Regions from separate parts of the Nesterenkonia flava genome, predicted to be linked through region 2. Evidence: riboswitches for the same ligand, from Rfam matches in the RefSeq annotation. Region 2 holds a riboswitch; each other region holds the start of a gene.
The links. Region 2 has a riboswitch for S-adenosylmethionine ahead of RH857_RS10585 (ABC transporter substrate-binding protein). Riboswitches for the same ligand answer to the same signal wherever they lie in the genome.
Positions count from the first base shown of each region.

Region 1: it holds a riboswitch for S-adenosylmethionine, as region 2 does, so the genes downstream of both, RH857_RS03560 (LLM class flavin-dependent oxidoreductase) here and RH857_RS10585 (ABC transporter substrate-binding protein) in region 2, are expected to answer to the same signal.
Region 3: it holds a riboswitch for S-adenosylmethionine, as region 2 does, so the genes downstream of both, RH857_RS10345 (PLP-dependent transferase) here and RH857_RS10585 (ABC transporter substrate-binding protein) in region 2, are expected to answer to the same signal.
Region 4: it holds a riboswitch for S-adenosylmethionine, as region 2 does, so the genes downstream of both, RH857_RS03520 (O-acetylhomoserine aminocarboxypropyltransferase/cysteine synthase family protein) here and RH857_RS10585 (ABC transporter substrate-binding protein) in region 2, are expected to answer to the same signal.

Region 1 covers NZ_JAVKGT010000006.1:69,814-73,001, forward strand. The annotation lists gene RH857_RS03555 (NtaA/DmoA family FMN-dependent monooxygenase) at 1-115, opposite strand, end outside; gene RH857_RS03560 (LLM class flavin-dependent oxidoreductase) at 112-1,302, opposite strand; SAM riboswitch class IV at 1,317-1,427, opposite strand; gene RH857_RS03565 (LLM class flavin-dependent oxidoreductase) at 1,475-2,686, opposite strand; gene RH857_RS03570 (ROK family protein) at 2,732-3,188, opposite strand, start outside.
Region 2 covers NZ_JAVKGT010000029.1:3,550-6,737, forward strand. The annotation lists gene RH857_RS10580 (carbohydrate ABC transporter permease) at 1-500, opposite strand, end outside; gene RH857_RS10585 (ABC transporter substrate-binding protein) at 490-1,836, opposite strand; SAM riboswitch class I at 1,956-2,054, opposite strand; gene RH857_RS10590 (HNH endonuclease signature motif containing protein) at 2,212-3,188, shown strand, end outside.
Region 3 covers NZ_JAVKGT010000027.1:34,349-37,536, reverse strand. The annotation lists partial or broken gene RH857_RS10355 (MFS transporter) at 1-495, shown strand, start outside; gene gluQRS (tRNA glutamyl-Q(34) synthetase GluQRS) at 751-1,701, shown strand; SAM riboswitch class IV at 1,820-1,934, shown strand; gene RH857_RS10345 (PLP-dependent transferase) at 1,954-3,102, shown strand; gene metX (homoserine O-acetyltransferase MetX) at 3,155-3,188, shown strand, end outside.
Region 4 covers NZ_JAVKGT010000006.1:57,883-61,070, forward strand. The annotation lists gene RH857_RS03515 (bifunctional o-acetylhomoserine/o-acetylserine sulfhydrylase) at 1-991, opposite strand, end outside; SAM riboswitch class IV at 1,181-1,300, shown strand; gene RH857_RS03520 (O-acetylhomoserine aminocarboxypropyltransferase/cysteine synthase family protein) at 1,316-2,779, shown strand; gene RH857_RS03525 (cystathionine gamma-synthase) at 2,779-3,188, shown strand, end outside.

The DNA.
Region 1 (3,188 bases), on a different contig from region 2:
AGGCGGGATCGGACCATACGGTGGTGTTGTTCACGCCCGGGAAATGGGCGCCCAGGATGACCTGGGGCGGTCCGTCCTGACGAGTGTAGGTGCCGGTGCGCGTGCTGGTGCTCACTGCTGGCCTCCTGCCAGGGCCGGGGCGTAGCGGTTGACGGCCTGGTTCAGCCCCAGCCGCTGCCGCAGGGTGAGGGGCGTTTCCGGAGCGGCTGCCAGAACGCCGGCGCTGCGCAGGGCCGGAAGCAGAAGCTCAGAGATGGCCGCCACGTCTTCCTGGTGCTCGGCGGGTTTTAGCCGCACGCCGTTGAAGCCAAGATTCCGGTAGGTGCTGATGGCCTCCACAGCGCCTGCCGGGTCAGTGACGAGAGCGCCGTCATCGAAGTCGCCTGCGGACTCGGCGAGACTCTCCAGAGTCTCCCAGCGCCCTCGGGCCTGCGGCAGCGAGTCCTCCAGAAGCACGGGCAGATCGGCATAGACCTTCAGCGGGGGAAGCCTTCGGGCGAAGAGTGCCTCAACTGTGCGGACCTCCTCGAGAAGCTGTTGTGCTCGTCCGGGGGAACCGGGCTGGAGGAACAGGATGTCTGCACTGGTGGCCGCTGCTTTGATCACCGGTTCGCTCTGTCCCTTGTAGGCCACGGGAAGCTGTCCCTGCGGCGGGCGCGGTGTGATGGAGGGAGCCTTGACCGAGAAACGGCTGCCTTCGTAGTTGATGTAGTGCAGCTTCTCGCGGTCAATGAAGCGGCCGGAGGAGACGTCGCGGATCTCAGCGTCGTCCTCCCAGGAGTCCCACAAGCGGCGGACGACGTCGACCACCTCCTCCGATTCGGCAAAGAGTGCCGCGGCCCGGGAAGCGGAGCCTTCAGGATGGAGCTGCGGATCGGGGTGGCCTCGCCCTACCAGCTGGGCCTCAACATCGGTGATCGAGACCTCGACCTGCCATCCGCCGCGGCCGGTGCTGATGTGATCGAGGGTCGCCAGGTTCTTGGAGACGTGAAACGGCTCGGTATGGGTAGTTGTCAGAGTGGGAATCAGCCCGATGCGTTCGGTGCGGGCTCCCAGCCAGGAGGCCACTAGCGAGGTATCGAGCCGACCCCTGCGGTGCAGTCCCAAGGAATCCTCAAAGGTGACGAAGTCGGCCTCTCCGCGTTCTGCGACCACGGCGAGCTGGCCCCAGTACTCCGCGGTGAAGATCTCCGCCGTGTCGGCAATCCTGAACCAGGAACCGGGATGCCAGCCGGTGTCCCGCAGGCTGATGCCCAGATGAAAGCCGCCGTCGGCGGCGTCTGACAGTGATGTGCTGCTCATTGTGGCCTCCGTAGTGTTCACACTTGCTCCTGCGTGCGCAGGAGCCTTGTCATCACCTGGAGCACCCCACTGTGAAAGAGGGTTGCTGTCCGGCCAGCCAGGGCTTTCCACCGGAACTCGTGACACTGTCACGCTAACACCGTTGGCGTGAACATAAAATAAATATTTCGGTTTATGTACGCGGGGCCTTTGCATCCCATGACTCGGCCAGCAGCTCATAGGAGCGCAGTCGCGCCGCAGGGTCGTGGGTGATGGTGCTGATGAGCAGTTCATCGGCGCTCGTGGCGCGCTGGAGAACCCGCAGGTGCTCGATGACCTCTCCGGGCGTGCCCACGAACCTGGTCCGTACGCGGTCCTCCACCAGGCGGCGCTGGTCCCCGGTGAGGGCTGCAGCCTCACCGGGGCGGGGATAGGGGATGGCGCCTTCGCCGCTGCGGATGCTGTGCACCCATGTGTCGTAGCCGTGAGCCAGGCGCTCGGCCTCGGTGTGAGAATCCGCCACGAGCACCTCTGCTGAGACCATCACGGTGGGGCGCTCCAGGTGCTCGTGCGGAACAAAGTGGGAGCGGTAGTGCTCGACGGCGTCGAGGGCGTTCGAGGGGGCCACGTGATAGTTGGCACCGAAACGCAGACCCCTCCTTCCGGCCGCCTCCGCCGATTCGCCGGCAGAGCTGCCCAGCACCCAGACTTGCGGCGTGCCGTCCGTGTCCTGGGTGGCATCGGGCAGAGGCGAGCCGCTGACCTGCGCCGTGTGGTCTAAGAAACTGCGGACCTGGTCAATGAACTCAGCGTAGGGAGGGCTATCCGCGGGCGGGGCAAGCAGCTCGGCCGTTGCGGCGTAGCGCTCGGAAGCAAGCAGGTGACTCAGGTCCGGCGCCGCGGGAAGTAGTAGTCCCTCCGTGCTGATGCGGTCTCGGGCCGCATGGGTAAGCGGCTGTGTCGGAGGCCTGCCTCGCGGGGTGTGCGCGGAGGCGGACCCTGCAGAGGGCCTCTTGCCGTGGGGCGGACGTCGCACCGGACTGCGCCCCAGGCCCAGATCAATCCGACCAGGCAGGGCAGCCTGAAGCAGGGAGAACTCCTCTGCGATGCTCAGCGCGCTGCGGGCTCCGGCCAGTACGGCTCCGGAGCCTACGCGGAGGCGAGTGGTCACACTTCCGGCCAGGGCCATCACGAGCGCGGGGGAGTAGCCCATTACCCCGGGATTGAGGTGATGCTCGCCGAACCACAGGCGGTGGTACCCGTAGTCCTCGGCCCGGCGCGCCAGCTCCAGGCTGGCGGCCATCGCCTCCTCCGGTCTCTGGCCGGCTGATCGCGGGACTAGATCAAATACGTTCAGCACAGTGTTCACGCGTATGCTCCTGGAAACGGTCGTTTCCCTGAACATATACCAACGCCGTCGGCACGCGTCGGCGTTGTGTCACACGGCGTATTAACTCAGCAGAGCGTTCACCTGCGGAGCGGCCAGCATGTGATGGGTCACCATCGCGGCGGCGCCCAGCACGCCCGCTCGGCCGCTGGTCTGCGTACCCACGATCCGCAGGTGCTGAGTGGCGAGCGGCAGGGAGCGGGAGTAGACGGTCTCCCGGATGCCCGCCAGCAGGTGCTCCCCGGCCGTGGCCACCACGCCCCCGATGACGATGACGGAGGGGTTGAGCAGGTTGACGCAGCCGGCCAGCACGGAGCCGACGTCCCGCCCGGCCTGCCGCACGGCCCGCACGGCCTCGGGCTCACCGTCGCGCACGAGCTCCAGCAGCGCCGCGTGGTCGGGCACGTCCAGGCCTGATGTGCGCAGTCGTGCGGCGATCGCCGGACCTGAGGCAACCGCCTCGAGGCAGCCGCTGTTGCCGCAGGTGCACGGGGCATCATCGCCCCCGGGTACTGCGATG
Region 2 (3,188 bases):
AGACCCCCTGAGGGACTGAAGATGAAGCTGAAGAGAATGCCGACGACGACGGGCGGCACAATCATGGGCAGCAGCAGCACCGTGCGGACAAAGGCCCCGGCGCGCAGGGATCGCCACAGAGCCACGGCCGTGACCGTGCCCAGCAGGGTGCTGGCGATAGCCACACCGAAGGCATAGCCGGTTCCCAGCACCAGAGAGTTCTGCACTGCAGTGGAGCCCAGCGCAGTCTCAAAGTTGTCCGTGCCGACAAACTCCTGGAACGGGTTGCCCAGACTCGATCGGGTGAACGCTGCCGAGGCGATGAACACCAGGGGGTAGGCGGCCAGCACCAGCAGCACCAGCACGCTCGGGCTGATGAAGAGGCGGTGATGAAAGCGCTCCGAGAGGCGCCGGGCACGGGGCCGCCGCCCAGGCTGGCCCGTCTCATGGGGCTGCCCAGGCGGCGGGGGCGTCGTCGTACTCTCCGGCGTAGCTGCCGGAGCCAGAGTCTCAGTCGACAAGGAGCCGCTCCCATTCGGCCTGCACCGTGTCCAGGGCCTCCTGTGCCGAGCCTCGCTGACCGGAGAGGTAGGCGGCCAGCTCATCGGTCAGAATCTGGGCGGCCTCGGTGGCGTTGGGGCCCGTCGGCCAGGCAAGTGCCCCGTGCAGGGTGGAGGCGTTGACCTCCTGGAGCTCGGGGAACTCCTCGCCGTAGGTCTCATCCTCCAGGGAGGAGATGCGGTTAGGGTCAATGCCGGTGGGAGGCAGCGCGGTCAGCAGCTCGGAGTTGACCTCCGTGGAAGCGGCCCAGGCGATGAACTGCTGGGCGAGGTCGGTCTTGTCGGTGTTGCCGGCGACCACCCAGCTGAAGCCAGCCACGAGGGAGGCGCGCGGATCCTCACCCTCGGCGGCGCGGGGCAGATAGGTCACGCCCCACTCTCCGGCGACTTCGGAGCCCGAGTCCGGATCCTCAGACCGGACGCCCAGGTCAGTCCAGTTCTCGATGAACGCGACGTTGCCCGCGAACCACGCGGAGTTTCCAGCGCCGAAATCCGTCTCGGCCGGCGTGGGCAGTGCGTGGTCCCAGATATCTCCCAGCGCCTCCAGCGACGCCACGGCCTCGGGCGAGTTGATGACGGGGTTGCCGTTCTCGTCAAGGAACTCTCCGCCGTAGCCGGCCAGCCGGTTGGCGAAGCTGGCGCCGAGGATCAGCGGGGACTGCTCGCCGAAGACCGCCGCCCCGTAGACGCCGTCTCCTGATTCGTTCTCCGTGATGGTCTGCACCTGCTCGGCGTACTCGTCCCAGGTGGCCGGCGGCTCGTCGAAGCCGTTGCGCTGCAGAATCTCGGCGTTGTAGAAGAGCGCGTGAATGTCGCCGTCGAAGGGAAGGCCGTAGATCTCCTCGTCGACGTAGGCGTAGGGCTCCCAGATGGTGGGGATGAAGTCGTCGACGTCGATCTCCGGGGTGCTCTCCACGAACTCGGTGATCGGCTGAATGCTGCCGTCGGCAGCGAGGTCCCCCAGCGAGACGTACCAGGGGGCCGAGACGTCATAGGTGTTGGCGCCGGACTGCTGGTCCAGGGTCAGCTGGGAGGCGATCTCGTCATAGGGGACGGTCGTGACGTTGACGGTGACCCCGGTTTCCTCCTCGAAGCGCTCCGCCAGCCACTCCCCTGCTCCCTCGTGCGAGGCGTTGAGGAGGATGTTCAGTTCTTCGCCCTCGTAGTCCCCGGCGAACGCGTCGCCTTCGGCGTCAGCGCCGCTGGCTCCGCCGCCGCAGGCGGACAGGCTGAGAGCGACAACGGCGGTGCCCGCCACGATGCTGGTGCGGGCGGCGCGTGGAGTGCGGTTGCTCATTGGTTTTCCTTCGCTTCTCTTCAGGCACGTGGGTACTGCCGCGCACCTGCTGGCTGCGGCAGGTGATGTGAAGTCTCCGCAACGAACCCGCAGGCGGGTGCGTAGGGAAAGGTAGAGAACTCCCATCGGTTCTGGCGGTAGCACCCGGCGGTGCTGTAAACAGCTCCGGGTTGCTGCGGCGTCACTGAGCCAGATCTCTCAGCCGCTCGGGATGGATATGCGAGTACTGTACTAAACGTTTCAGACCCCGGTGACACATCACGTCATAATCACCCTCTGAGGTCGGCGGTCTGGTTGGCGGTGGCTGGCTGAGCTGCCTCCCGCGTCCGTCCGCGTGCCAGAGGTCATGTCCGAGGCGGCCCGTAGTGTGGAGGCATGAGCAGGAGTTGGCGGCCTGAGCACCAGGGCCCCGGGGACATGACGTGGTGGTCCCGGGTTCCCGTGGAGTGCGCCCGCCTCGTCTATGCCGTACCTGGTGAACCGGCGCTCCCCTCTGGTTTGACCCATCTGGCAGAGGTGCCGGAGCTCGCCGAGTCCTGGGCCGATCAGGTCACGGCGCGGCGGCTTGAGGCCCGGGGGCTTTCTCGGCTTCTCAACTACCGGGGACGACGTCGTCACGAGGCTGAAGCTGCTGAGGCGACTCTTGCTGGGCGCGCCGAGGCGGACCGCGCAGCCGTACGGGACATCGCGGTGGTGATGGGCCTCTCCGAGGGGACCGCTGCGGAGGTCCTCAACGCTGCCGAGTACGCCCGGGACCACCTGCCGCAGACATGGCACGCCTTGCTGGAAGGCTCTCTGGACATGAACCGGGTGCGGAAGATCGTGACAACCGCCTCCGGGATGCTCAGTGAGAAGAACCGTCGGACCCTCGACGAGGCGGCCGCCTCCGTCGCCGCCGGCATGCCCGGTGGTCGACTCCAGTCATGGCTGAACCGATTCATTGCGGCACTGGATGCCGACGAGTTCCAGGCCCGATGCCGGAAGGCGCGGGCGGCACGCTTTGTCCGGATCTTTCACGGCGACGACGGCATGAGCGACCTCCACGCGCGGATCCCCACGATGGCCGCCGCTCAGATCGAGAAGCAGCTCTACGCAGCGGCCCGGGACCTCGATGCCCCGGTGCCAGCCCCCTCCGGAGAAGGCTGCCTCCCGTCTCGCGACGTGGGAGCCTCCCCTCCCGACCCGTGGCAGGGACTCTCCGCTCCCCCGCCACGAAACCTCACCGCTCGCTTGAAGGCGTCAGAGGACGGCGATTGTGCACCCCACGGCGACTTCTTCGGCTGGCCATACGGTTCCGAGCTGCCTCACTCCCCAGCGCTGCCTCACTCCCCAGCGCCTCCCAGCGAAGCTGA
Region 3 (3,188 bases), on a different contig from region 2:
TGGTTCATCTTCACCTACCTGGGCGGCTGGATCTCCGACCGCATCGGGCGCGTGCTGACCTACCAGATCGGCTTTGTGATCCTCATCGTGTGGTGCATCCCGATGTGGTTCCTCATCGACACCGGCTCCCTGGCGCTCTTCGCGCTGGCCGTGTTCGTGCTGACCATCGGCCTGGGCCCCTCCTACGGACCGCAGTCCGCCCTCTATGCAGAGATGTTCCCCGCCAACGTGCGCTTCTCCGGGGTCTCCATCGGCTACGCGTTCGGCTCCATCATGGGCGGCGCCTTCGCCGCGACCATCGCCCAGGCCATCTACAACGCCACCGGCCAGGGTTGGATGATCGGCCTTTACCTCTCGGGACTCTCCCTCATCTCGCTCATCGCCGTCTCTATGGTGCCGAAGTCCCTGCAGGGCATCGACCTCAACGAGACGCGCCACGAGGGCGACACCACCCCGGACGACGACGCCGCAGCCCGCAAGCCCGAGCTCGTCTAGCCGGTATTCGTCCAGCCTGGGCCACCCGCCGGTGCCCGTCATCGGGCTCTCGTGTCTGCGCCCGGGGCGCGCCGCCGATTCGTACGAATTCGCACCCCCTTTATGCACGCTGGGCGCTGCGTAAGGGGGGTGCGAATCCGCGAACTGGTGTGTGATTCGCCGAGCGAGGAGGGCGTCGTCGTCGGGCGTACCGTGTACAGGTCTTCGCGCGGTGAGCCTCTGCGCGCTCAACAGCCTGCCGATAGGGTGAAGACCATGTCTGCCGGCCGCTACGCCCCTAGTCCCTCGGGGGATCTGCACCTGGGCAACCTGCGCACCGCATTGCTGGCCTGGCTCTTCGCCGCCTCCACCGACCGGCCCCTACTGCTGCGCTACGAAGATCTCGACGCCGGACGCACGGTGCCCGGCTCAGCCGACCGCCAGCGACGCGACCTCGAGGCCCTGGGGATCACCTTCTCCGGAGAGGTCCTGCATCAGTCCCAGCGCAAGGAGATCTACGACGACGCCGTTACGCACCTGAGTGTCCAGGGCCTGGTCTACGAGTGCTTCTGCACCCGGCGCGAGATCCAGGAGGCCGACCGGGCCCCGCACGCTCCGCCCGGGGCCTACCCCGGCACCTGCCGGAACCTCAGTGAGGATGAGCGGGCACGACGACGCCATCAGCGGCCCCCAGCACTGCGCCTGCGGGTGTCCGAAGACGCCGCGGGGGCCCATGAGCTCAGCGTCAGGGACCAGCTGCTAGGGCAGATCACCGGCACCGTGGATGACTTGGTACTGGTCCGCAACGACGGGGCAGCGGCCTACAACCTTGCCGTCGTCGTCGATGATCACCTCACCGGCGTGGACCAGGCGGTCCGCGGGGATGACCTGGCCTCCTCCGCGCCGCGACAGGCGTATCTGCGCGGGCTGCTCTACGGGCCAGAGGCCCAGCAGGAGGTCAGCTACGCGCACGTGCCGCTGGTGCTCAATGCCGAGGGCAAGCGCCTGGCCAAGCGCGATGGCGCGGTCACCCTTGAGCAGCTCAACAGCCAGGGCGTCACCGCAGAGGCGGTGCGAGACCGTTTGCTTCTGTCCCTGGGGCTGCCGCCCGGACCCTTGGATGAGGTGGTGAAGGACTTCGATCCGCAGGCGCTGCCGAGTGAGCCGTGGATCTTCGACGCCGGAGAGACTTCCGACGCCGGAGGAGCCTACACCGATCCATCGTGAGCCCCGGCGGCTGAAACGCCCAGCGCCGAGATTCCGGCCTCAGCCGGTGCCGGCCGAGCCGCTCACCTGGTGGAACGCGACTTGCCATCCGCCGTGTCACACGGCACACTCGTTTTTAGGTCAAGAGTGCCAGCGTTAAACCCCGGTTTGCTGGCCGGCAACCCTCCTACCGCGGTGGGGTGCCCCGGGTGAGGACCTGGCCCGCGGAAGACGCCGCCGGGCAAGCGCGAGTTACACCAGGAGTTTTCTCCAATGTCGGAGCACACCCACACCCCGCACCAGTCCATCCCTGCCCAGCCTGTCGGCGCCGCCTGGCAGCTCGAGACCACCATCGCCGCCCTCGAAGGCGGTGCCCGCGCCCAGGCGCTCAGCCGCGGTGAGGACGCCCTGCTGCTGGCGGTCCTGCACGTGGCGGAGCCTGGCGCCCACGTGGTGGTCGCCCCCTCCCTGTTTGGCGCCCACACCGGGCTGTTCACCCAGCGGCTGCCCCAATTCCAGGTCAGCGTCGACGTCGTGGAGGATCCCGACGACGCCGAATCCTGGCGCGCCCAGCTGGGGGAGTCCACCGTGGCCCTGATCGCCGAGTCCATCGCGGATCCCCGCGGAGATGTGCTGGACTTCGAGGAGATCGCCGCCGTGGCCCACGAGCACGATGCGGCCCTGATCATTGATTCCACGGCCGCCACCCCGGCACTGCTGCGCCCCCTGGACTTGGGGGCGGACCTGGTGGTTCACACCTCGGCCCACCTGCTGGCCGGCGTCCCCGAGGAGGCCGGGCTGCTCATCGACGCGGGTACCGTGGAGCCCGCAGCCCGCGAGACCCCTGAGGTAGGCCAGCCACTGGGAGAAGACACCGCCGCCCGGATTCTCGCCGGCCTGCAGCACCTCGCCGTCCGCCTGACCCGCCAGACAGAGAACGCTGCCCGCCTCGCGGCGCGCCTCTCCGCACACCAGGGCGGCGCCAGCCGCGGCGTGCACCGGACTTACTACTCGGGTCTGGCCTCCAGCCCCTGCTACGAGCGCGCCGGCATCTACCTGCGCCGAGGCTCCGGCCCCCTGGTCTCCTTCGAGGTCCGGGCCCAGCGGGAACCCGCCGCCCAGTCGGCAGCCGCGCTCGCCGTCGTCGACCTGCTCTCACGGTTTACCCACGCCGGGCACCGCGTCACGCATCCTGCCAGCAGCACCCACGCCCACCTGGGCGAGGACCAGCAGCGCGAGGCGGGGGCGCGGCCCGGGCTCGTGCGCGTGGTGGTCGGTGACGAGCCGGTGGAGGAATTCCTGGCTGCCCTCGATCAGGCCCTCGCGGGTCTGCCCGGAGCCACGGCCGCCGCCAATGTGACGCCGTATGAATCTCCCGCACAGGACCACGAGCCCGCCGTGCCGGGCCGGGGCTTAAGGTGATCGGGTGCTGAGCGAGACCACCACACGGCAGCGGCCGGCAGCCCCCGAGGAGCTGATCCCCAACGACTTCGGAACCCGGCCCGCCG
Region 4 (3,188 bases), on a different contig from region 2:
AGGAGACTGAGATGACGGCGTCGTGGGCCTCGAGGAACTCGGCGACCTTCTGAGCGTTGAAGACATGGCGTTCAACTCGCAGTGAGAGCGTCTCCAGGCCGAGGTTGATCTCGAAGGCGTTGTGCGGGGAGAGCGAGGGGCCTACATCGCGCAGCAGCTGCACGCGTGCTTTGAGGATGTAGGAGAGGTTCACGCCGAAAGCGCCACCCTCACCCAGGTCGTGGCCGAAGACGAGCCCGTGATAGCTCTCATCCGGCTGGTTGAAGCCGGGGAAGCGCTCCGGGTAGGCGGTGTAGTCGAAGCGGCCGGAGTCCACGATGACCCCGGCGATCGCGGTGCCGTGGCCCCCGAGAAACTTGGTCGCCGAGTGCACGACGACGTCGGCACCGTGCTCGATGGGACGCAGCAGGTACGGGGTGGGCAGCGTGTTGTCCACGATCAGGGGTGCCCCGTATTCGCGGGCGATGGCCGAGACATTCTCGAAGTCCAGGACATCCCCACGGGGGTTGGCCACACTCTCGGCGAAGAACGCCTTGGTGTTCTCGCGGATCGCGGCCCGCCAGGACTCTGGACTGTCGGGGTCCTCGACGAAGCTGACCTGCACACCCAGCTTGGGAAGGGTGTGCTTGAAGAGGTTCTGGGTGCCGCCATAGAGCGAGGGGGAGGCCACGATGTGGTCCCCGGCCTCGGCCACGTTGAGGATCGCCAGGGTCGTGGCAGCCTGCCCCGAGCCCACGGCCAGAGCCCCGACGCCGCCCTCCAGCGCGGCAATCTTGTTCTCCACCGCCTCGACGGTGGGGTTTCCGATGCGGCTGTAGATCGGCGCCACCTCCTGCAGCCCGAAGCGCTTGGCGGCGGCGTCGGTGTCCGGAAAGACGAACGAGGTGGTCTGCTGGATCGGCAGGGCGCGGGCGCCGCTGACCGGATCCGGGGCGACGCCGGCGTGAATCTGCTGCGTCTCAAACTGCCAGGCGGGGGTGGAATCGCTCATGGATGCTCCTTGGGGTGTCTGTGGTCGCCGTCTCGTTTCACCGGTGACGACGCCGATGCTATGCCTTCGGAGGGGATTCCGGTAGAGGGGCGTAATGTTCATACATACGACTGGCATTCGACGGGGAAGGGGAAGAAGCCCTGATGTTGGGGTGAATAAATCGCGTGCATGCCGTAATATGTTCACAGCGATCACGAGTACCGGTTCACTTAAGGCTCTGGCTGACCGGTCGGCAACCCTTCCGCGGTGATGGGGTGCCCCAGATGACGATCCGGCCGCAGGCAGACCGCCTGAGGGCAAGCACGGCTCACAAAGGAGCGCAGCATGTCTGCGACAGCACACCCCAGACCCTCCAGCCACTCACGGCAGGAGCCTTCCTGTTTCAGCACCCGGCAGATCCATCACGGACAGGGATCGCGCGCCGGTGCCGCGGACTCCACAGCGACCCCGGCGGTGGGCGTAGTGCCCCCGGTGCACCTGGCGGCCGCCTATGAATTCACCAGTCTGCGTGACGCTAGAGAAGCCTTTGCTCAGCGGGAGCCGGGATTCACCTACGCACGTACCGGAAGCCCCACCGTGGCTCTCCTGGAGCAGCGCCTCGCAGCCCTGGAGGGTGGTACCGGCGCCGTGGCCACCGCCTCGGGGCAAGCCGCGATCGCGCTGACGCTTCTGGCTCTGGCGGGGCGCTCGGGGCAGAGCGCAGACGGCCTGCCCCATCCAGGGGTGCCCGCCGGGCACGTGGTGGCCTCCTCCCGGATCTACGGCGGAACCGCGGATCTGCTCAACGACTCGCTGGCCGAAGCGGGTATCACCGTCACCTGGGCGGACCCGCACGCCCCGGACGAATGGGAGCGCGCGGTGGATGGGCGCACACGGGCGCTGCTGGTGGAGTCCATCGGCAACCCGCACGGCGACCTTCCGGATCTGGCGGCGCTCGCCGGCCTCGCCCGCCGCGGCGGCATACCGCTCGTGGTGGACAACACCCTGGCAACGCCGTACCTCTTCCGGCCGGGAGAGCACGGAGCGGACTTCGTGGTGCACTCCACCACCAAGTACCTCACCGGCAACGGCACAGCTCTGGGCGGGGCGGTGGTGGACACCGGGCGATTCCGTCCCGAGGCTGACCCTGCCCGCTGGCCCCAGTTCACCGCCGGACTGCCGCGATTCGGCGGGGTGCCGCTGACCCAGCGCTACGGTGACGGGGCGGTGCTACACCTGATTCGCGCCAAGTATCTGCACGACCTGGGACCCTGCGCCGCTCCCTGGAATGCCCAGCAGACCCTCGAGGGGATCGAGACACTGGATGTGAGGATGGATCGCCACTGTCGAGTAGCCGAAGAGCTAGCTCGACGCCTGCAGGACCATCCGGGTGTGGCGCGAGTCCGGCACCCCAGCCTGCCGCAGGACCCCAATGCCGCAGTGGCGGCTCGCGACTTCCCCCGAGGCACCGGCGCGGTGCTGTCCTTTGAACTCGCCGCCGGCCCCTCAGAGGTGGAGCGCTTCATCGATTCTCTGCAGCTCATCAAACTGGCCGCGAACATCGGTGACAGCCGCACCATGGTCGCCCATCCGGCGTCGATGACCCACTGCAGGCTCTCCGAAGCGCTGCGTGAGGCCGGCGCCATCACTGAACAGACCATCCGCCTCTCCGTGGGGCGCGAGGACGTAGAGGACCTGTGGCGCGACCTCCGCCAGGCCTTCGACCGCGCCGGACTGACCGAAACGCAGAACCACCATCTGACCACGCAGGACGGCGCCGCAGAGGCACTGAAAGAGGTGAGCCGCTGATGACGCTGATTCCTGAGACCCCCACCCGCTCCGTCCCGGCTGCGCCGCGGCCGTCGATGCGGCTCCGGCCGGGCTTCGCCACCGAAGCCGTGCATGCCGGTCAGGACCCTGATCCGCTCACCGGCGCGGTCATTCCTCCGATCTACCAGACCTCGACCTTCACTCAGCACGGTGTCGAGACGCTGAAGAACGGGTACGAGTACTCCCGCGGCGGCAACCCCACCCGCAACGGCTTCGAAGCGCAGTTGGCCGCCCTGGAGGGCGGAGGAGCCGCGTTCGCCTTTGCCTCGGGAATCGCCGCCGAGGATGCCTTCCTGCGTGCGGTCCTGCGTCCGGGAGACACGGTGATTGCTGCGGCGGAGACCTACGGCGGCACCCACCGGCTGCTGACCCAGATCTACGCCCGCTG